One region of the Dehalobacter sp. TeCB1 genome, then DNA from elsewhere that is predicted to be linked to it. Evidence: predicted binding sites of a transcription regulator. Region 1 holds the regulator's gene; the other holds the start of a gene.
What was found. The regulator HrcA, encoded in region 1, represses chaperone genes, less so after heat shock. The targets are predictions, from matches to a motif close to TGTTAGCACTCNNNNNNNNNGAGTGCTAACA.
Positions count from the first base shown of each region.

Region 2: a site for HrcA is predicted at 9,108-9,138, ahead of groES (co-chaperone GroES). Genes of this name have one in related genera too.

Region 1 covers NZ_MCHF01000036.1:5,486-16,847, forward strand. The annotation lists gene dnaJ (molecular chaperone DnaJ) at 1-523, opposite strand, end outside; gene dnaK (molecular chaperone DnaK) at 839-2,698, opposite strand; gene grpE (nucleotide exchange factor GrpE) at 2,790-3,365, opposite strand; gene hrcA (heat-inducible transcriptional repressor HrcA) at 3,387-4,436, opposite strand; gene hemW (radical SAM family heme chaperone HemW) at 4,595-5,932, opposite strand; gene lepA (translation elongation factor 4) at 6,068-7,873, opposite strand; gene murJ (murein biosynthesis integral membrane protein MurJ) at 7,997-9,556, opposite strand; gene spoIIP (stage II sporulation protein P) at 9,612-10,457, opposite strand; T-box leader at 10,814-11,082, shown strand; gene ileS (isoleucine--tRNA ligase) at 11,180-11,362, shown strand, end outside.
Region 2 covers NZ_MCHF01000005.1:21,124-32,485, forward strand. The annotation lists gene A7D23_RS16310 ((2Fe-2S) ferredoxin domain-containing protein) at 1-347, opposite strand, end outside; gene A7D23_RS01090 (NAD(P)H-dependent oxidoreductase subunit E) at 344-871, opposite strand; gene A7D23_RS01095 (A24 family peptidase) at 1,131-1,892, opposite strand; gene A7D23_RS01100 (hypothetical protein) at 1,932-2,198, opposite strand; gene A7D23_RS01105 (hypothetical protein) at 2,326-2,646, opposite strand; gene guaA (glutamine-hydrolyzing GMP synthase) at 2,842-4,374, opposite strand; gene hpt (hypoxanthine phosphoribosyltransferase) at 4,461-5,000, opposite strand; gene A7D23_RS01120 (hypothetical protein) at 5,128-5,793, opposite strand; gene A7D23_RS01125 (YmaF family protein) at 5,922-6,236, opposite strand; gene groL (chaperonin GroEL) at 7,066-8,700, opposite strand; gene groES (co-chaperone GroES) at 8,774-9,058, opposite strand; gene A7D23_RS01140 (P-II family nitrogen regulator) at 9,321-9,656, opposite strand; gene A7D23_RS01145 (molybdenum cofactor guanylyltransferase) at 9,675-10,286, opposite strand; gene A7D23_RS01150 (CoA-disulfide reductase) at 10,494-11,362, opposite strand, start outside.

The DNA.
Region 1 (11,362 bases):
TGATTTGCCCAGTACCGCCGCATTGTGAACATGTGGTCGGATTCGTGCCGGGAGCCGCGCCGCTTCCTCCGCACTCGGTACAGTATACTGAGACCGGAACTTCGATCTGCTTCTTCATGCCAAAGGCAGCTTCATGCAGCGTGATGGACAGATCATATCTCAAATCGGCGCCTTTCACCGGGCCTTTTCTTCTGGAACCTCCGCCCATACCACCGCCGAAAAACATTTCAAAAACATCTCCAAGGCCGAAATCAGCAAAATCAGAGAAATCGCCAAATCCTCCAAAGCCCTGTCCGTTAAAGTCCACCCCGGAGTGGCCATATTGGTCATATTTTGCTTTCTTATCCGGATCGCTCAATACCGCATAAGCCTCGGTAGCTTCCTTAAAGCGTTCTTCCGCTTGCTTATCTCCCGGTTTGACATCGGGATGGTTTTCCTTTGCTATCTTCCTGTAAGCTTTTTTAATTTCATCCACGCTGGAAGATTTGCTGACACCCAGAACTTCATAGTAGTCGCGTTTCATAATTTAAGCCGAAACTCCTCCCTAAATATCAATACAAGACCGCATAAGACATAAATAAGACCTGCATTCCTCCGAATGCCGAAGCAGGTCCAAAGATACTACTGCACCCTTAGACCCTTTTGATTACCTATAGACTCTTTCTAATGTATCATTATACTACCATTATCATTAATATGTTAAGATTTAAGGCGCGTTGTACCGGTATTTAGCTTTGAGGCTAAATACCGGTACTTTTTGTGTTTCAACATCGTTATTATCTGCAGACTCTTCATGATTAATCGATTAAACAAATGATCTGATTAATACTGATTCTGTTTATTTATCCTTGTCCACTTCGGTATATTCAGCATCGACAACATTGTCATCTTCCTTGCCGGCTCCGGTATCCTGCTGTCCTGGATTTGGTCCTGCGTCAGGTCCCTGCGAACCTGCACCGGGTGCTCCCTGCTGTTGATACATTTTTTCCACAAACGGATAGAGGATTTTGGTCAGCGCTTCCGATTTTGCATTAATTTCCTGGACATTATCGCTGCCGGCCGTGGCTCTGAGTTCTTCAGCAGCCTTCTTGACCGCATCCCGCTCGGTGTCGTCGCCTTTGCCTTCAAAGTCCTTCAGGGTCTTTTCAGCCTGGTATGCCAGTGAATCTGCTTGATTTCTGGCATCAATCAGTTCTCTGGCCTGTTTGTCTTTCTCAGCATTGGCCTCGGCATCCTGACGCATCTTTTCAATTTCGTCTTTGCTTAAGCCGGTTGAAGCCGTGATGGTTACTTTCTGTTCGTTACCGGTTGCCATATCTTTCGCCGAAACGTGTACAATACCGTTTACGTCAATATCAAATTTGACTTCGATCTGCGGCACACCTCTTGGGGCAGGCGGAATTCCGGTAAGCTGGAAGCGGCCGAGTGTCTTATTGTAAGCAGCCATCTCGCGCTCACCCTGAAGCACATGGATATCTACCGAAGTCTGGCTGTCGGCTGCAGTCGAGAAGACTTGAGATTTGGTGGTCGGAATGGTCGTGTTCCGGTCAATGATCCTGGTGAATACACCGCCCAGGGTCTCAATCCCGAGGGAAAGCGGGGCAACGTCAACCAGAACAATATCTTTCATTTCACCGGCCAGAACCCCGCCCTGGATAGCCGCGCCGAGCGCAACGACTTCATCCGGGTTAACACCTTTATGTGGTTCCTTGCCACTAATTCTCTTAATGGCTTCCTGGACTGCAGGGATTCTGCTAGATCCCCCGACAAGAATCACCTGATCGATTTCGTTGAAGGAAAGTTTGGCATCTTCCATCGCTTGACGGGTAGGTCCCATTGTTTTTTCGATCAAATCTGCTACAAGCTCTTCAAATTTGGCGCGGGTGATATTCATATCCAGATGAAGCGGCCCTTCAGCAGACATTGTGATAAACGGCAGGTTAATATTAGTCTGGGCAACGCCGGAAAGCTCAATTTTGGCTTTTTCAGCAGCTTCCTTCAGACGCTGCAGGGCCATCCGGTCTTTGGCAAGATCAACACCGTTGCTCTTTTTAAATTCGGCAACAATGTAATCCATTAAACGCTGGTCAAAGTCGTCACCGCCGAGAAGGTTGTTCCCATTTGTCGCTTTAACTTCGACCATTCCCTGACTCAGTTCGAGGATCGAGACGTCAAATGTTCCGCCGCCAAGGTCGTAAACGAGTACGGTCTGGTCATGTTCTTTGTCAAGTCCATAAGCCAGTGCTGCTGCAGTAGGTTCGTTGATAATACGCAGAACTTCAAGACCGGCGATCGTGCCGGCATCTTTGGTAGCCTGACGCTGGGCGTCGGTAAAATACGCCGGAACGGTGATGACAGCCTGAGTGACTGAAGACCCCAGATAAGCTTCCGCATCAGCTTTGAGCTTCTGCAGGATCATTGCAGATACTTCCTGCGGTGTATAGGATTTATCCATCAAAGTCACTTTATAGTTAGTGCCCATATGACGCTTAATTGAACTAACCGTGTTGTCCGGATTGGAAACAGCCTGGCGTTTAGCCACCTGACCTACCAGTTTCTCGCCGTTCTTGGAGAAGCCGACGACTGAAGGTGTAATACGTGCTCCTTCAGGATTAGGGATTACAACAGGTTCACCACCTTCAAGTACTGCAACACAAGAGTTGGTGGTTCCTAAGTCAATACCAATTACTTTACCCATTTGATTTCCTCCTTGCAAATTCTCATATCGTATTTTTCGTTTCTTTCAACTCATATACTCTTTGATCAGACTGAGATTTAGCTTAATACTATCAGCCTGAAACTTTGACCCGGCTAGGCCTGATCACTTTATCCTTCAGATAATATCCCTTTTGAAGTTCTTCCAGAATCATATTCTCCGGCTGGTCGGATTCTTCTTTCAGCAGGGCTTCGTGGAGATTCGGATCAAATTCCTGGCCGACGGTTTCAATGATTCTGAGCCCCTCATCTTCCAGAACTTTCACAAACATTCTTTCGATCATTTCCACACCCTGGGATAATGCTTCAAAATCTTTGTTTTTTCGACTGGAAGCAATCGCTCTTTCAAAATTATCCAGGACCGGCAGCAGGGACTGAATGACCCTTTCCGAAGCATATCGGGCAGTGTCTTCTTTTTCCTTCTGAGTTCTTTTGCGGAAATTGTCAAATTCAGCTTTCAGTCTTTGCATCTGGGCATAATAGTCTTCCGCTTTGAACTTATGCTCTTCAATTTCCTCACGCAGGCGCTGCAAATGATCGACAGGATCAATCTCCTCAGTCAGGCATTCTTCATTCTCCTGCCCAATGTTCTGGTTTTCTTTATCTTCCTGAGCGTTTGCAGACGCTTGATTTGTTTTTTCTTTGTTCACGCAGTTGCCTCCCTTCTTGATCTAAGTCCGGGTCCTCCGGTGCCTCTCTGTCAGCAATTCGGTCAAGCTGTTTGTCATATAATCTACAATCGCAATCGCTTTGCCGTAATCCATTCTGGTCGGACCCAAAACTCCCACTGAACCAATCTGTTTCCCGTTAATCTGGTAGGTTGCAGATATGATACTGCAATTTTTAAATACCTGATCAGCATTTTCCGCTCCGATCATGATACTTAATCCCTTTTGGTCATGACTTAGAAGCTCCTTCAGCTTATTGTTCTCCTCAAATACGGAAAAGAGACTTCGAACTTTATTGATATCCCTGAATTCAGGCTGATCAAGCATATTTAATGTCCCGCCAAGGTAGACCCGTTCTTCGGACTCTCCATCCTTATCATCAAACATTCTTTCCAAAATACCCATCATTCCATCAATAATGCGGCGTTTTCTGGAAAGCTCGCTGTATATTTCGTTGATCAGGCCTTTTTTCAAATCCTGTACCCTGGTTCCGCTCATTTTCTGGTTGAAAATATTCGCCAGAATCTGAAGTTCCTCCGGGCTTGTATCCGAACCGATATCGACAATATTATTCTCTACCGAACCATTCTCTTTCACGGTCACCATGATGGCCTTCCCCTGCTCGTAGGGGAGAAAATACAAATTCTTTAGAATACCGTTTCGGCTTTTTGGTCCAAGTACAATACTGGTCAGGTTCGTCACCTGGGAAATAAGCTTTCCGGTGTATTCGATGACTTCCTGCACTTCGCTGAGTCTGCTGGTGATCTCCTGGTTGATATTTTTCTTTTCATCATGGTTCAGGCTCAAAGGGTCCATCAGATAATCGACATAATAGCGATAGCCTGAGTCGGAAGGAATCCTTCCTGCAGATGTATGGGGCTGTTCAATAAGTCCCAACTCTTCGAGATCTGCCATCTCATTGCGGATCGTCGCCGGAGACACCCCCAGCTCAAACTTTTTGGAAACGGTTCTGGAACCGACAGGCTCCGCGGTGGCAATATAATCCTGCACAATCGCTTTTAAAATCTTGTGTTTTCTTTCATCCATTTCCATCAAAGTGCCACCTCCGATTGATTTGTTAGCACTCTACTAAGGTGAGTGCTAATCATCTGAACATAATTTAGCATGATGGTAAAATAATGTCAAGAGGAATAATCATCGAATCGTGTACAATGTAGCTGCAATTCAGCTTAGATCATCGTTAAATTTAGCTACAAAATGAAATCCACCAGAACCGCATTGAGCACGAAAAAGCAGGCAGGGTTAATTTTCAACCTGCCTTCGGCAAGTCGGAAAATATCTCTATCAATATAGTTTTGCAAAATTTGTCCATAAATATCCTGAATTTCCGTTTGAAATTTTGCAGAAAATTCTGCGGTGTCGATTCCATCTGCCGTACGCAGCCCCAGCATCATAAATTCAGAGATCTGCTGCTCTCTGGTCAGTACTTCGGTTGCCGAAGGGTCCAAAGGTCTTTGTCCAGATTCCAATATCCGGGTATAACCGGCAATATCCTCTGGATTCCTGGTTCTAACGTTGTTCAGACATGAGACTGCCCCCGGTCCAAGACCTATATAATCCTGCCCTCGCCAATAAGACCGGTTATGTTTGCATTCAAAACCGGGCCTCGCAAAGTTGGAAACTTCATAGCGGCCATAGCCGCAGCTTTGAAGATAAGAAACCGCCCATTCGTACATATCGGCCTGCAAGTCGTCATCCGGCAGACGATCCAGGCGATTCCGGCTGTTCAAGCCATCCAAGGTTTCCTTGCAGTCCGGACTGCCTGCCTGACTGTATGCATATTCTTTATGCAGCGGGGTATCTTCCTCAAGCGTAAGTGCATAGAGTGAAAGGTGTTCAGGCGACAATGCGATGGCCTGGCGAAGCGTATCCTGCCAATCTCCCATTCTCTGTCCCGGAAGTCCAAAAATCAGGTCAAGGTTCAGGTTATCTATCCCCGATTGTCTGATAAGGGTGACGCTCCTGTGAATATCCTCCACGGTATGGATTCTGTCGATGCTTTTCAGCAGACGGTCATCAAAGCTCTGAGCGCCGAGCGATATCCGGTTGATCCCGTACGTCCGGCAGAGCATCAATTTCTCCCGGTCAAGTGTGCCGGGATTACACTCAATTGTTTTTTCTAGGACCTGACCGGTTCTGGAAGTATGGATACGGGGATCCCTTATCGGATCAGATAGTTCTGTCGAGTCTGTCCGGCTCAGGGCCTTAAAATAATACCGGTAAATCAGATTCAGCAGCCGATCAAGCTGACTGGCATTCAGAACTGTGGGCGTTCCGCCCCCAATAAAAAGAGAAGAAACCCCCTGGGAGGCTTCCTTAGCTCGCAACTCAAGCTCCCGCTCCAGTCCGCGCAAATAGACGAAGACCAAATCGGAGGCCGGGTCTGATAATAACATATGGTCAGCCCCATCTACGCTACCGAATATTTTACTGTCTGCGATAATGGGAGCAGTATAAGGTACCGAATAGAATGCGCAGTAGGAACATTTTTTTACACAAAACGGAACATGAACATATAAAGAAGTCATACGAATCACCTAATACAGCGATTTTTAATATTTACGTTCCCAAGCTGCAGACTAAGTCACCGTAATGGATGTCCAGCGCCAAGCGGAGCACAGCGCAGGAGGTGCTGCCTTGGGTCTAACCCGAGCAAAGTAAAATTAATCGTCCATCTTGAGCACTGCCATGAAAGCGTCCTGGGGTATTTCCACACTGCCGACTTGTTTCATGCGTTTCTTGCCTTCTTTTTGCTTTTCCAGCAGTTTGCGTTTCCGGGAAATGTCACCACCGTAGCATTTGGCCAGAACATCTTTGCGCATAGCCCGGATATTCTCCCTGGCAATGACCTTGGCACCGATCACGGCCTGAACAGGTATCTCAAACATCTGCCGCGGAATCAGGCTGCGCAGCTTTTCAACAAGTTTGCGTCCACGAGAATATGCTTTGTCTTTATGGACAATGAAGGAGAGTGCATCAACAATTTCAGCGTTCAGCATGATATCGAGTTTCACAAGATCCGCTTCCTTGTATCCGATCAGTTCATAGTCCAGAGACGCATACCCTTTGGTCCGGGATTTAAGCTGATCAAAATAATCATATACAATTTCGCTTAACGGAAGCTCATAATAGAGACTTACGCGCGAAGCGGTGATGTAATCCATGTTCAGGAACGTACCCCTTTTCTCCTGGTTCAGTTCCATGATGGTGCCTACGTACTCGGAGGGTACCATAATCGTAGCCTTGACCACAGGCTCTTCAATCGATTCGATCTTTCCTTCAGGCGGCAGAAGCGCAGGGTTATCGATAAAGACCTGTTCCTTGGCTGTGGTATTTACTTTATAAACAACGCTCGGTGCGGTCGTAATAATACTGAGGCCAAATTCCCTCTCGAGTCTCTCCTGGATAATTTCCATGTGCAGGAGACCCAGGAAACCACAGCGAAAACCAAAACCCAGCGCTGCGGACGTTTCATTTTCATACATTAAACTCGCATCATTCAACTGAAGTTTCTCCAGCGCATCCTTCAGCCTGTCAAAGTCGGAAGTTTCAACCGGATAAAGGCCGCAAAAAACCATCGATACCGCTTTGCGGTAGCCCGACAGCGGTTCCGCCGCCGCATGGTCGTTATCCGTCACGGTATCCCCGACCCGGGTATCCCCGACATTCTTGATACTGCCCGCGATATAGCCAACCTGGCCTGCCCTCAGCTCATCGACAATCGTCATTCCTGGGGTAAAAACACCAACTTCGGTGATTTCAAACATTTTTCCGGTGGACATCATCCTGATGTTCGTTCCTTTGGAGACTTTACCGTCAAATAATCGAATATAAGGGATCGCACCTTTGTAGGAATCAAACTTTGAGTCAAAAATCAATGACTTTAAAGGTTCTTCATCATCGCCCTTAGGCGGAGGAATCCTCTGGACAATGGCTTCCAGGATCTCTTCGACCCCAATCCCCACTTTGGCCGATGCGAGGATCGCCTCACTCGCGTCAATCCCAATCACATCTTCAATCTCCTGTTTGACTCTGTCAGGTTCTGCGCTTGGCAGATCTATTTTATTAATAACCGGAATGATCTCCAGGTCATTTTCCAAAGCAAGATAGACGTTGGCAAGAGTCTGCGCCTCAATACCCTGGGCCGCATCGACCACCAACAAAGCCCCTTCGCAGGCAGCCAGACTCCGGGAAACTTCGTAAGAAAAGTCAACATGTCCGGGAGTATCGATCAGATTCAGCTCATAGACCTCTCCGTTTTTTGCCTTGTAGCGCAAACGAACTGCCTGCAATTTGATGGTAATACCACGCTCCCGTTCCAAATCCATGGAGTCGAGAACCTGCTCCTTGAGTTCCCGGGTGGACATGGTTCCGGTATACTCAATCAGCCGATCGGCAAGAGTAGATTTGCCGTGATCGATATGGGCAATGATCGAAAAATTTCTGATTTTAGATGAAGCGTTTGCCATGGATATTCTTCTCTCCCCGAATATAATGCCAGCATATCATTATACCAAACTACCGCCTTGAAAAGCAAGGCGGCTCCGGAATGCCGGGGGGACAGGGGGAGTCCTTTTGCCCCCCAGCCCTCCTTATTTGCGTCGTTTGATCAGCATCTCGATGGCCATTTGGTACTCTTCCATCTTCAGCAGACGGGCAACTATAAAAAACACGAGCATGCCTACGAGTGCTCCGCTGATTAAAACAATCGTCGATCCCATTTTGCCAATTCCGACCCAAAGGGTCAGCAGATTCGCCCAAATCATGACGACAGCTGCCATGGCCAAAGCGGCTGCCAGTGTTTTACTAAACACGGCTGCGATTCTGCGCCCGTCAATTTTGCCGAGTTTGCGGCGCAGTACGATAAACAGCAGGAGCATCTGCATAATGGCTCCGAGGGTTACAGCCAGGGCCAAGCCGCCGCAAGCCAAAGGCCCGACTAAAATGTACATCCAGATTATGCTGGCAGCCATGGCGATAAGACCAAGAATAACCGGAATCCAGGTGTTCTGCATCGCATAAAAAGCACGCGGCAGAATCTGAATAATAGCCTGAGCAGTGATCCCCAGCGAAAAATACAGCAGCGGCACAGCCATGATATCCGTATCCCCTGCACTGAATTCACCATGCTGGAACAGAACCCGAATCAAAGGGAAGCGCAGGACGACCATCCCAATGGATATCGGAACCGTAATAAAGATAATCAGACGAATTGCACTCGAGATCGTCTCCAGAAAGTCTTTGGCCTTTTTCAGAGCAGCCTGCTCTGTTAAGGTCGGAAAAACAGCGACACCGATGGCCAGCGCGAAGATGCCGACCGGGACCTGGAAAAGACGGTAAGAGTACCAGATCGCAGTCAAGCTTCCCGGATCAAGCGCAGAACCGAGGTTGGAATTCACAATGACCTGGAATTGATTCAAGGTGTACATGATAATCATCGGGACAGCCAAGACCATGATCTTCCGGACCCCGGGATGTTTCAAATCGATCATTGGATAGTAGCGGAAGCCAACCCTGCGCAGGGAAGGGACCTGGACAAGAAAATTTACCGTAGCGCCGATCACGACCCCAAACGCAAAACCGGAGATACTCCGGGCCTCACCGGAATTAGCAAAAAGCGCCCCAAATAGGATGACGCTGGCATTGTAAAGGACCGTCCCCAGCGCGGACGGCCAAAATATTTTGTACGAGTTCAGGATACCCATCGTAATCCCGCTCAAAGCCAGAATGACCGGCTGCAGCAGTAAGATGCGGGTAAGATAGATGGTAAGTTCCTTATTCGCCGGACTGAATCCGGGTACCTGCATCTCAATAAACTTCGGAGTCAGCAGCATGCCTGCGATAACCAGGATACAGAGCAGAAGAAATGTCGCATTGGTTACCGAGCTGACGACTTTCCATCCTTCTTTTTCCTTTTCTTTGGCAATATATTCGGATAGGACAGGGATAAAGGCAGCACTCAACACCCCTCCGACCAACAGCCAGTAGAGCAGGTCCGGAAGAATAAAAGCCGTATTATACGCATCTGTAGCCGCCGTTTTCCCAAACAGGCCTGCCATCAGGGATTCCCTGACAAAACCGAGAAGCCTGGAAACAAGGTTGGCAGCCATCATGAAGCCTGCCGCTTTCATCATTTTTTGATTGTTTGTCATAATGATGCTGAAGGACCTTTCTATATACAAAGAAATGCACTCACTGCAAATTATATCATTTACCGAGATATTCCTTCAATACTTCGGCTATCGGTCCGGCTGCAGCCTGTGCTTCCTCCAACGTGTTTAGCTGACTGCCAATTTCCAGCAGGATTGCTCCGTCCGTGAGATACTGGTTATAGCGTGCTTCTGAGGCATAGCGGATTTTCGGGAAAAACAGTCCCGGGTATTTTTTTTCCGCAATCTTAATAATTTCACGCGCAATTGCATCATTCTTTTCCCAGTTTTGATTTTTCTGACCGATCACAATCATGACTCTGGCACACTCCTGTCCGTTAATCTTTGCAGTATCTTTGCCCACCTGGGAAGGAAGTCCGTCCCGGTGAAGATCGATCAGCAAACGGGTTGTTGGGTTTTTCTCGAGCATTTTTTTTGCTGCGAGATAGGAATGATTGTAGGCCTGGATATAGACAGCATCATTAACCTCCTCGGAATGTGCCGTATTGATTCCTGCCTGGTTCAATTTTTCAGTCAATAGCTGTCCAATCTCCACAATATCTCCGTTTTCACCTCCAGCTGACCGGTCTGCACCGCCATCCCCCGAATAGGACTCTGCACTGTGGGTGTGATAGATGCTTACCAGGACATCCTGCGCACTTTTAATCGGTTCAGGATCATGATAAAACGGATTATCGAGGGGTTCGAGCAGTGGTCCCTCCATTTCAGGATCATTGGGATAATAGGCCCAGCCCAGCCAGGTCGGCCCTTCGGAAGGAGGTGCATAGAAACTTAAAAAATACGTCCGAGCGTCGGATATGTTGACTCCGGTCAGCAAATACATTCCGATCCCTGCAGCAGCATTCCGTGTATCACTGATATAGGTTCGTTGTGGATAAGACATCCCCGGGGCGCCTTCCAGAAGTATAAGCTCAAACGGAAAACTTTTTTCAGACAATATTTTTATGGTATACTGAAAACTATCGTTGGAAATGCAAAAGTAAACAGAAAATGCAAGCAGCGCCAAGAGTAGTATGACCCCAACAGCTTTCAGACGGGTATTCCAAAAAAACAGGATAATCTCCTCCTTTCCATAATTAGGAATATGAAGGACAAACCTGTCTTAGAACATTGAAATATCCTTAATATTTTACACCTGCATTAACGCTGAATTTATACAGTGCAGAATTTTTAAGATGTACTTGGCATTTTTGCATGGGATGTCATATAATAGATATAATTTGAAGACAATTCAAGTATCAAACAGCAAGGAATGGGACAGTAGCTTAAAAGGAAGTCCACAGAAAGCAATCAAATGCTGAGAGATTGCGTCCGACTTTCAAGTGAAAATCACCCGGGAGCTGAACTTCAGAAATATGTACCTTGTCACTGTCAAGTGATCAATTAACAGGGTTCCAGTAAGAAGTTTCGCCTGCCCTGCGTTAACGGGTAAGAGTGATGTGTTTGACGTAATTTCATGTACCTCAGACATATAATCAGGGTGGTACCGCGGTTTAGTCGTCCCTAAGTTATTCATACTTAGGGATTTTTACTTTTTTCATATGATAACTTGAGGGTTGACGAGGAACTAATTAGTCATTAATGAATTGATAAAGGAGAATCTCTATGAAAAAATTTAAATCTTTAGCTGAAAACCCCGTTGCTGGACGGGAAAAACAAATATCAGATTACTGGGATTCGATTGATATTCTGCAGAAGACAATCGAAAACCGCGAAGGCGCGGAACCGTTCGTGTTTTATGAGGGTCCGCCTACAGCCAACGGCAAGCCGGGTATTCACCATGTCATG
Region 2 (11,362 bases), on a different contig from region 1:
TTCCCGTTTTTAATATGCTGCTCAATAATTTCCTGGACCTTGTCTTTGGTTACATTACCATAGAGAACCGGTTGTTCGCCCGGTTTATTTACCTGAACAGTTGGTTCCGAGTGACAACAGCCAATACAGCCGACCGGAACAACTTGGGCATTCGTTATGTTCTGGGCAGTGATTTCATCCGAAAAAGCATTGTAGGTCTCCCTTGAACCTGATGAGATGCCGCAGGTACCCATCCCCACAAGAATTTTGATTTGTTCTTCCGGCGTTTGTCCGCCTTGTTTTCTATTTACATTCTTTTGATATTCTTCTTTGATTTTTTTTAATTCCTCCAGCGAACCAATCTTCATACCAGTATCTCCTTCCGACGGTATGATTCGAGGATGGTATCCAGGTCCTCTTCTCTCACCCTGCCAAATACTTTATCATCAATCATCATAACGGGAGCCATGCCGCAAGTGCCGATGCAGCGGACATCTTTCAGTCCGAAAAGACCGTCAGGTGTGATTTCATTGGATTCAATGCCAAGCTTTTCTTTCAGTCTTTCCATAATTTTATCCGACCCTTTGACAAAGCAAGCAGTCCCCATACAGATACTGATCGTATGTTTTCCCCTTGGCTTGGTTGTGAAGTAGGAATAAAAGCTGACGACCCCAAATACTTCTGCTCCCGGAATTCCTAATTTTCGGGCAATAAAAAGTTGTACATCCCTCGGTAAATAGCCAAAAATATTCTGGGCCTTATGTAAGATTTCAATCAGAGCGCTTTTCGTTGTTGGCAAACTCTTAATAAAAGCTTCCAGTTCCTCAAATTTTTCTCTGGGCAGATTTTCATTGGTTGGTTCCATAACATCGATTGCCTGTGGCTTGGTCATAGCAAGTACACAATCCTTTCCGAAAACAACAATAATTTTTCATGGCAAAGAGCTATTCAGTAATAGTTTGGAAAAATAGCATAGATTTATTCAGACAAGAGCTCGGGCATAAAATAATGCAATGAACTTTTGCATGTTCATTGCATTTCTGGTTAGCCGTTATCTTGTTTTCTTCATTATTCATATCGTCATTCTCAAATTATTTACATTATAATAGAACGTATTACTCATATACTATCCATATTCCGTCTATTTTCCATTATACTGACACAGCGGATAGAAAGATCTGCTCTCCAAAGATCATTACAGTAAATATCCCAAGGGACAGAAACGGTCCGTAAGGGATCTCAGATTTCAGGGATCTCTTACGCACTGTGATCAGTAACACCGCAGTAAGACCTGCATACAACGAACCAAGGAACAAAGCCAGAAGCACCGGCGGGCCCATAAAAAGCCCTGCTGCAGCCATCAGCTTGATATCTCCTCCGCCTAGCCCATCGGGGAAAAATAAGCTCAGAAAAAAAAGCGGTACGGAAGCCGCAAAAAAACCAATAACCCAAGTATACCACGCAGCTCCAAAACACACGCTCTGATAGACGCCGTGCAAAACACTCAAGCCCAGCAGAAAAACGACCAGCTTATCCGGAATCACCTTTTTCTGCCAGTCAATAAACGACACGACGATCAGCACAGACAAAAGCATTACCAGAAAAACACTTTCCAGGCTCAGTCCATAGGTAAACCAGACAATCAGGTACAAGACCCCGTTCAGCAGTTCGACTGCGGGATAGATCGGCGAGATCGGGCCCCGGCAGTTTTTGCAGCGTCCCCGCAGAAAGAGGTAGCTGAAAACAGGGATGTTCAGATACCACGGAATCAGCGTATCACAGTGCGGGCAATAGGATCTCCCGCCAACAACGCTTTTCCCGATCGGAATCCGGTAAATGCACACATTCAGGAAACTGCCGATGACCAACCCATACAGTAGGACGATGACAGAGATCATAATATTTTCGATCAAGACAGTACCACCTTTTTAATGTTGGAATTAATTAAAGGCCTAATGCGGATAAATAATCTCAGCCGCAATCCAGAAGATAATCAGCAATCCTACGAGTATTGGCAGAAATATCAGGATCGCCTTTTCCTTTTTGCCAATGATTGCCGCAATTCCGGCAATAAAGCCTGCTAATCCCAATGCAGCTACTGCAAACGTCGGAAAAGGCAGTGCGCCCATCATTTTCAGCACGATCAATACAATAAAAGCAATACTCAGTCCAGCCGACCATCGGCCGGAACGGGATTGGGGCCATAACTTTGCCTTCATATAATCATCCCTTCCTGTCACTTAACACCTTCAACCTTATTATTGTATATACTCAAAAATTATTTTGATCGTTTCTATCATTGATAAATAGGCTGCGCAGCAAAAGAAATAGAATTCACTGAGATATTTAGCTAAAAAACACGTCCACAGCGACGCCGCAAAAACTCAGAATATAATACACGCCGATCAGAATCACCAGAAAAACCAGAACCGACCGCTCTTTCTTCCTGATAACAGCTTTCAGTCCAATAATGGCCGCTGCAATGCCTGCGGCAAAGATCAGAACGGTAATGACAACCTGCAGGGGATTATGCGAGATCAGTTCTAAGCCGGAGTACCCTTCCTTGTATGGAAGTACGGAACCCACGACAAACAAAATCCAGCTGACAATCACCAGGATGAAGGATTTTCTGCCGGACTTGCTTTTGGGTAAAATCGTGATTCTCATGACATTCACCCCTTTTTATAAAGAAAACTTGGCTGGTGCCAAGTCTTTGGCGGCTGCTTAGTTGCACTTAGATATACCAGAAAATAATTATACTTTCTGATATACCCATAAAACCGACCTTGTTAAGCGTTTAGACTGGTTGTTTCAATATTAATATGCCATGGCTTACTGATATGCCTATAGGCTTATCAGTTTCTATTCCCACTCAATCGTTCCGGGGGGTTTAGAGGTAATGTCATAAACCACGCGGTTCACACCGTGGACTTCATTGACGATCCTGTTTGAGATGACTTCGAGCAGTTCGTACGGCAGCTTTGCCCAGTCGGCCGTCATCGCATCGTCACTCGTGACCGCCCTTAAGACGATGGGATAACCGTACGTGCGTCCATCTCCCATCACGCCGACACTACGGATAGAGGGCAACACCGCAAAGTATTGCCATACCTCCATGTGGAGTCCGGCTTTAATAATCTCTTCCCTGACAATTGCATCCGCTTCTCTTAAATAATCCAGCTTTTCCGGCGTGATTTCGCCGATGATACGGATTGCAAGCCCCGGTCCTGGGAATGGCTGGCGCCAGACAATCTCTTCCGGCAAGCCAAGTTCCAGTCCGACTTCCCGGACTTCATCCTTGAAAAGCATCCGTAAAGGTTCGATCAGTTCAAACTGCATATCTTCAGGCAGCCCGCCAACATTGTGGTGCGTTTTAATGGTTTCAGCTGTTTCGGTGCCGCTTTCTACAATATCCGGATAAAGCGTACCCTGTACCAGAAAATCAATCTGGCCTAACTTACGGGCTTCATCTTCGAACAGCCTGATGAATTCATTGCCAATCCGTTTGCGTTTTTCTTCCGGTTCGGAAATTCCTTTCACCTTAGCCATAAAACGTTCCGAAGCATCGACAAAATCCAGATTCAGGTGAAACTTTCCAATAAACGTATCCTTGACCTGCTCCGATTCATTCTTGCGCATAAATCCATGATCGACATAAATACAGGTTAGCTGATCCCCGATCGCTCTATAAACAAGTACTGCGGCGACAGAAGAATCGACCCCGCCGCTTAACGCGCATAAGACCTTTTTATCTCCGACTCTCTTCCTGATCTCCTGTACCTGGGATTCAATAAAGGATTCCATGGTCCAGTTGCCTTGGCAGCCGCATACCCTGTACAGGAAGTTTTCAAGCATTGCCTGTCCTTCCGGGGTATGTTTGACTTCCGGATGAAATTGAACGCCATAAAAGTTCTTTTCCGGACAGTAGATTCCCGCAACCGGCGTATTGGCAGTAAAGGCAGCCCGGATGAAACCGGCAGGCAGTTCCAGCACTGAGTCCCCATGACTCATCCAACACTGACGAGCACCTTTGAGTCCGTGCCAGACCCCTTCATTATATTCAATCGTGATTTCTGTTTTCCCATATTCATGGGCCTGCGGTCTCTCCACACGTCCGCCTAGCTGTACGGTCATCAGCTGCATGCCATAACAGATACCGAGGATCGGTACCCCCAGTTCATAGATTGCCTGGTCAATGAAAGGCGCGCCCTCCTGATTGACACTGGCAGGACCTCCCGAGAAAATGATTCCTTTCGGGGCCATGGCTTTAATCTTCTCTACAGGGGTCTTATATGAAATCATCTCTGAATATACTTTTGCTTCTCTGACCCGGCGCGCAATCAGCTGATTATACTGTCCACCAAAGTCAAGAACCAACACCAGTTCACGTTCCACTTGCATCATCCTTTCAACATTTCAGTACTGAGACTTATGATATGATTTTCTTAACTGGCAGTAAAATGGAGTAATCTCTTTTGATATCATTTCTCATAAACCTCGGGCTTCAAAACGCCAATATACGTGAGGTTCCTGTACATTTCGTCATAATCAAGCCCATAGCCGACTGCAAACTCATTTGGTATCACAAAGCCATTGTAATCAGGCTGAATATCGACCTGTCTCCGCTCCGGCTTGTCCAGAAGCGTGACAATCTTCAGGCTTAAGGGTTGTCTCCCGAGAAGGTTTTCCTTCAAGTATTTCAGCGTAAGCCCTGTATCAACAATATCCTCAACAATCAGGACGTGTTTGTCTTCGACACTGGTTTCCAGATCCTTCAGTAGTCTGACGGCTCCTGAAGAACGGTTGGAGCTCCCATAGCTTGAAACGGCCATAAAATCATATCTCAACGGAATTCTTATTTGCCGGATCAAATCTGCAAAAAAAGGCACAGCCCCTTTAAAAATACCAATGGTCAGAAGATCCTTGCCAAAATATTCGTTGGTAATCTGTTCACCCAGTTCGGCCACCCTTTTTTTTAGCTGTTCCTCGGTTATCAGCACCTTCGCAATCTTTCTTTCCATTCCTACCACTCCATTAAGCTATTACCACTGAATTATATCACAAGTTGAACAGGATAAAAAAGAAGATACTGCAAAAACTGCATTCGAACAGCGTTTTTGCAGTACCTTCTTTTATGAAGCCAGACATTTACTCTGCCGTTTCAGGCGGCTGGATTGAAATCTTTCTTCCGATATCCTTAAATTCCAGGATCAGGGTCATCGGTTCTCCGGTTTCTTTGTTTTGCGCTCTCACTTCAACCTGCGTTACAGTTTTGGTGCTTCTGGTGATATAGAGCGTGTACTCAAAACCGGTCCATAGAGTTTCCATCATCTGATTCTGTACACTTGGTTTTAGCGTGCATACCCAGCATTTCTTGCTGTTTAGTTCTTTCTCTCCTTTAAGCATCACCTCACCGATCTCTTTCAACTGCAGACTGGCCAAAGGGTTAAGCTCCACCAGAAAGACTTTTTGGGCAACTGATACATCGCTGAATTTTACCCACGCTTTGCTGAAAGGGTCCTTGTTGTAGAGAACATCACCCACCTTAATCATTTCAACTTTGCTTCCCGCCAGCTGACCCTGAATCTGAATGTTTTCACCGCTCTTATAGCCGGTAATCCTCGTCAGTAACCGCGCTTTGCCATCCACTGTCTGCTGCTGCGTTAAAGCATAAGAAAATGAATTGGCTTTGTTCAGGTTTTCCAGGCCCAAGATAACCAGCTGCTGCGGATCGGGCTGACGCATTATGGTAATCATTCCTCCAATGACGAACAAAAAAATGATGATGGAACCGACAATGATTTTCTTTTTCATACCTTGCCCTCCTGGCGGAGTTCTTACTTAATATTATGACCGGCTAAATCAAGGTATTACTGGTAATTCCTGTTTGGGCTGAATTATCGATTATACGATTGCCTATTGGCAAATCCGAAATCAATGGATCAAAAGCCGGGAGTCGCCATATCCACACCGGAAATTCGATGTCGGTGGCCGTTGTCTACGGTCGTGTAGAAATCCCAATTATGCGCATGCCATCCATTCTTCAGCGGAATTGAAGGGCTCGAAACAGCTTTGTAGTAATGCGTATGTCCATGCTCATACAAAACGAAATTTTCTGAATGATGAACATGACTATCACCGGTTGAAATAGCTATTCCCGAAATATCCAAGCATTGATGAGAATGCCCGTAATCGCAGGATGTATGCGTTGAACTTCCATGATTATGGTTTGGCGGGCTTTTCGCAGTTTGCACCATAAAAGATAACCTCCTCTTTCTATAAAATATTTTCAGAGGAGATTTTTTGAGCATATTCTATTCTTCCATCTTTAACCAAATAAGTATTTAAGGTGCCATCCCGCTTTTTATATGACTAAATTAGTAGGCCAAGTTCCTCTGCAAAGTTTTTTTGCGAGGAAAGATATTTGGCCATTCCTAACCTGTCCCCGAAAACAACGGAGATACCCAAAGACGTTCACCGAACTCTCTAAAAAGACCATCCATCTCGGACAGTCTACTTAATTCTTAAGACAAACATTTTAAGTCTAAACTTGTATAACTAGCATATATACTACTACAAATATATTTAGAATAATAAATTTCCAAAGGTAAAGCAACCAATTCTTCTTGAGAGGAGGAATTGGACTATGACAAAACTCTATCAGACAATGATGATCATTTTTGGTTCCTGTTCCCTTCTTGTAAGCCTGATCGCTTTGATTATCCAAATAATTAAACTATGTATTTAATTAAAAACTTGCCTAGATCTAGCCTTATGTGTAAAAAGTAGCCGCCTACAAATTGAACTACTTTTTACACCAAGCAATATGGTTGCTTTGCCCATCTATAAGGGAAATTCCTTATAGATTTTTTGTTCACAATTTTATTTTATGAGATTGATTAACCATTTATGATAAGACAAAAAAAAGAAAGAGGCTTCCCAAAAGTTCAGCAAACTAATGAGAAACCTCTAACCGAAGGATTTATTATAACCCCTATACCAGGAGATTATTTTTATCACCTTCACGCTACCCCGTAGGGGATATTTTTTATCAGCGCATGATATATCAATGGGTTTGGTCTTTTCCTACATCATGCCGCCCATTCCGCCCATGCCACCCATGCCGCCCATGGCAGCTGCTGGATTTTCTTTCTCAGGCAGGTCGCAAACGAGGCACTCTGTGGTTAAGAGCATAGCGGAGATCGAAGCTGCGTGCTGCAGAGCCGAACGGGTTACTTTCGCCGGGTCAACGATACCGGCTGCAATCATATCCTCATAAACTTCAGTCATCGCGTTGAAGCCTACGCCTCTAGAGCTGTTGCGGACTTTTTCCACAACGACGGAACCTTCGAGACCAGCATTATTAGCAATCTGTCTGACAGGCTCTTCCAGTGCTTTACGGATAATAGCCACTCCGGTTTTCTGATCGCCGGATACGTCAACGTTATCAAGTGCAGCAATTGCATCAAGATAAGTTGTGCCGCCACCGGCAACAATGCCTTCTTCGACTGCGGCGCGAGTAGCTGCCAGAGCGTCCTCAATGCGCAGTTTCTTTTCTTTCATTTCAGTTTCGGTAGCTGCTCCAACCTGGATGACGGCAACGCCGCCGGCCAGTTTAGCCAGACGTTCCTGGAGTTTTTCTTTGTCATAGTCGGAGGTTGTTTCTTCAATCATTTTCTTGATGGATTCAACACGGGCACTGATAGCCTGTTGGTCGCCGTTGCCATCAACGATGGTCGTTTCTTCCTTGGTTATTTTGACCTGTCGGCAGCGTCCGAGCATATCCAGCGAAGTATTTTCCAGTTTGAGGCCGAGGTCTTCAGTGATGACCTGTCCGCCGGTCAGAACAGCAATGTCTTCGAGCATCGCTTTGCGGCGGTCTCCAAAACCGGGAGCCTTAACGCCTACGGCCGTAAAGGTTCCGCGGAGTTTATTGACAATCAGGGTAGCCATAGCTTCGCCTTCCAGATCTTCAGCGATGATCAGGAGCGGTCTGCCAGCCTGAACTACTTTTTCCAGAACAGGAAGGATATCTGCAATCGCACTGATCTTCTTGTCGGTGATCAGAATGAATGGATCGTTTAAGATAGCTTCCATTTTATCGGTATCGGTGATCATATAGGCGGAAACATACCCACGGTCAAACTGCATTCCTTCAACAACTTCCAGTTCAGTGGTCATGCCTTTGGCTTCTTCAACAGTGATAACACCGTCTTTGCCGACCTTTTCCATAGCCTCGGCAATCAGACTGCCGATCGTTGTATCAGAAGCGGAAATCGAAGCAACCTGAGCTATGGCTTCTTTGCTTTCTACAGTCTTGGCATTTGCTTTAACGTCAGCAACAATCGCTTCTACAGCTTTTTCAATACCGCGTTTGATTTCCATCGGATTAGCGCCGGCAGCAACGTTCTTCAGACCTTCACGAATAATGGCCTGAGCCAGAACGGTCGCTGTGGTCGTGCCGTCACCGGCTACATCGTTTGTCTTGGTAGCAACTTCTTTTACAAGCTGTGCTCCCATATTTTCAAACGGGTCTTCCAGATCAATATCTCTGGCGATCGTCACACCATCATTGGTGATTAGCGGGGAACCAAATTTTTTATCCAAAACAACATTGCGGCCTTTGGGTCCCAATGTAACGCGGACAGCTTCCGCAAGCTTATTGACACCACGCTCCATGGCATGGCGGGCATCTTCGTTAAAAATGATTTGTTTAGCCACCTAAATGTTCCTCCTTTAATTCTATCAAAAAATACTTTGGAATGTTATCTGATAAGTAATACTGGGCTGTTACTTAACCAATGACTGCCTGAATATCGGCTTCTCTTAAAATCAAATATTCGTTTCCGTCATATTTAACTTCTGTGCCGGCATATTTAGAATAAATCACGCGGTCGCCGACGTTAACTTCCATTGGGATTCTTTCCCCTTTTTCAACTTTTCCAGGACCTACGGCAATCACTTCGCCTTCCTGAGGCTTTTCTTTTGCGGTGTCGGGCATAATGATCCCGCTCTTAGTTCTTTCCTCAGACGGGACCGCTTTAATAATTACCCTGTCAGCCAACGGTTTGAGTTTCATAAAATAATTTCCCTCCTTGAAACCTTTATATTTTTATATTTCGCTTTATTGTTAGCACTCAATCAAGATGAGTGCTAATACCTAGGTATAATAATATGCAACGTCTGGTAGTATTGCAACCCCATCCACGCATAACTACGGACGATTAGAATTGATTATCACTTATTTTCTTCATCAATCTTTAAATTGCTATAACGCTTAATAAATACGTTATATAGAATAACCGTAATTTTCCTTATTTATTCATTACTGTTAGCAGATTTTAATCAAGAAAATTTTCTCCGGTACGGATCCGGCGAAAGTCCTCAACAGCGGTCACCCAGATGACGCCGTCGCCAAATTTACCGGTTAGGGCATTCTCCCTGATGGTTTCCTGAACGCTTTCACTTTCCGAATCATTGACAATGATTTCGAGTTTGACTTTGGGCAGCAGCCGGACGGATACTTCCGTTCCGCGGTAAACCTCGGTGATATTCCCTTTCTGCCTTCCCCAGCCAAGTACCTGAGATACGGTAATCCCGCTGATTCCCAAATTACTAAGCGCCTTTTCCACTTGGTCAAGTTTATTGCTGCGAATTACTGCCTCAATCTTTTTCATTCCAGCCTCCCCAAAGCATTATTGGATTTTTTGTAAAATGAGTTCCCACTCCTGAGGCGTATTGACATTCAGGAAACTTTCCTCGATCATTTCCTTCAGCATGCTGCCTTCCATCTCCTCAGAAATATTCACGATCTTATGCCTGCATTCATCAGCAATATCAAATAGACGCAGTTTGTCCTCTTTAATCCGTTTCTCGACAACTTTAAGCACTTTTTTGTGGTAAAAGGCGTGCAGCGGATGTAGTCTGTCCCGAACATACGGGAGAACCAACTTATAATCCTCAATCCGTTCATAAATATAGGCAATGGCTTCACTGTTTAAGAACGGCATATCACAGGCAGCCACGAAGACATAGTCATACTTAGCCACCGGAAGGACGGAATACAGCCCGCCCATCGGCCCTTTACCTTTGATTTGGTCGGCAACCGCCTGATAACCGTATCCAGAATATTGTTCAGGCTCCCTGCAGCTGATAAGGACTTCACTACAGATACTGTCCAGCACTTCCAGATTTCTTTCCAGAAGCGGTTTTCCGCCTATCTCAAGGAATGCCTTGTTCTGGCCCATTCTTTTGCTTTCTCCTCCGGCAAATAGCACTCCTGTGATCTCCAGCTTTTTCTTTTCCACGCCCATCTACCTTCAAACATATTCAGACGTTACTATTTAGACGTGCCCTGCGAAATACCTTCTAATACTTGTAAACCCTAAAATAATTATAATGGTATATCAGGTACTAAGTCTGTACTTAATAATCTACCATATTTTCAGTGGAAATTACATAAATTATTTTCCTCAATAAAGCTGGAAGATCTTAAAAATTAACTATTTTATGTCTTAGAAAAATAGATTCAAGTTTGATTCCTCAGACTTGGCAAGCATTGTGGCAACACCGCCGATTTCTACGCCATCGATCAGTTCTTCCTTCTTGATGCCCATCACATCCATCGACATGGAGCAGGCTACGATCTTAATACCCATTTTCATCGCATTGTGCAGCAGTTCTTCTAAACTATCAACATTTTTCTTTTTCATGACATACTTGATCATTCTCGCACCCATACCACCCATATTCATATTGGAGATAGGCAGTTTTCTTGGTCCGCGGGGCATCATGATGCCAAAGGCTTTCTCCAGGGAATCCTTGCTTACCTTAGGCGCGTCATGTTTCTTAAGAATATTCAGCCCCCAAAATGTGAAAAACATCGTCACTTCTTTACCCATGGATGCCGCACCGGTTGCAATGATAAATGAGGCCAAGGCTTTATCCATATTCTGCTCGAATACAATCAGCGTCGCGCTCTTGGGTTTTTCCTCCACCACAACGTTTACCTGCGGCTGGTCGGCGGGCTTCACGCTTCCTTTGCGCAGATAGGCTTTCAGATAATCCCCGTTTAATTCTGTTTTAAGCAGCGTATTGCCGGTCTTGCTGCACCAGGCCTCAATATCCCTCGCAAAGCCGGGATCCGTAACCAAGATTTCCAGGACCTGGCCTCCTTCTAGGAGTTTCATATTTTCAAATACCTGTTTGATCGGTCCAGGACACTGTAGACCACAACAGTCGATCACTTTATCCGCTGCGATTTTGGCCTCCGGGGATTCGGTAAAAGCTTTTCCGGTATCATCAACTTTTACCGCTCCTTTATCCTTCTTTTCAACCGCCCAGTAAACACTGGTATACGTCCGGAAACCTCCGTCAAGGTTGA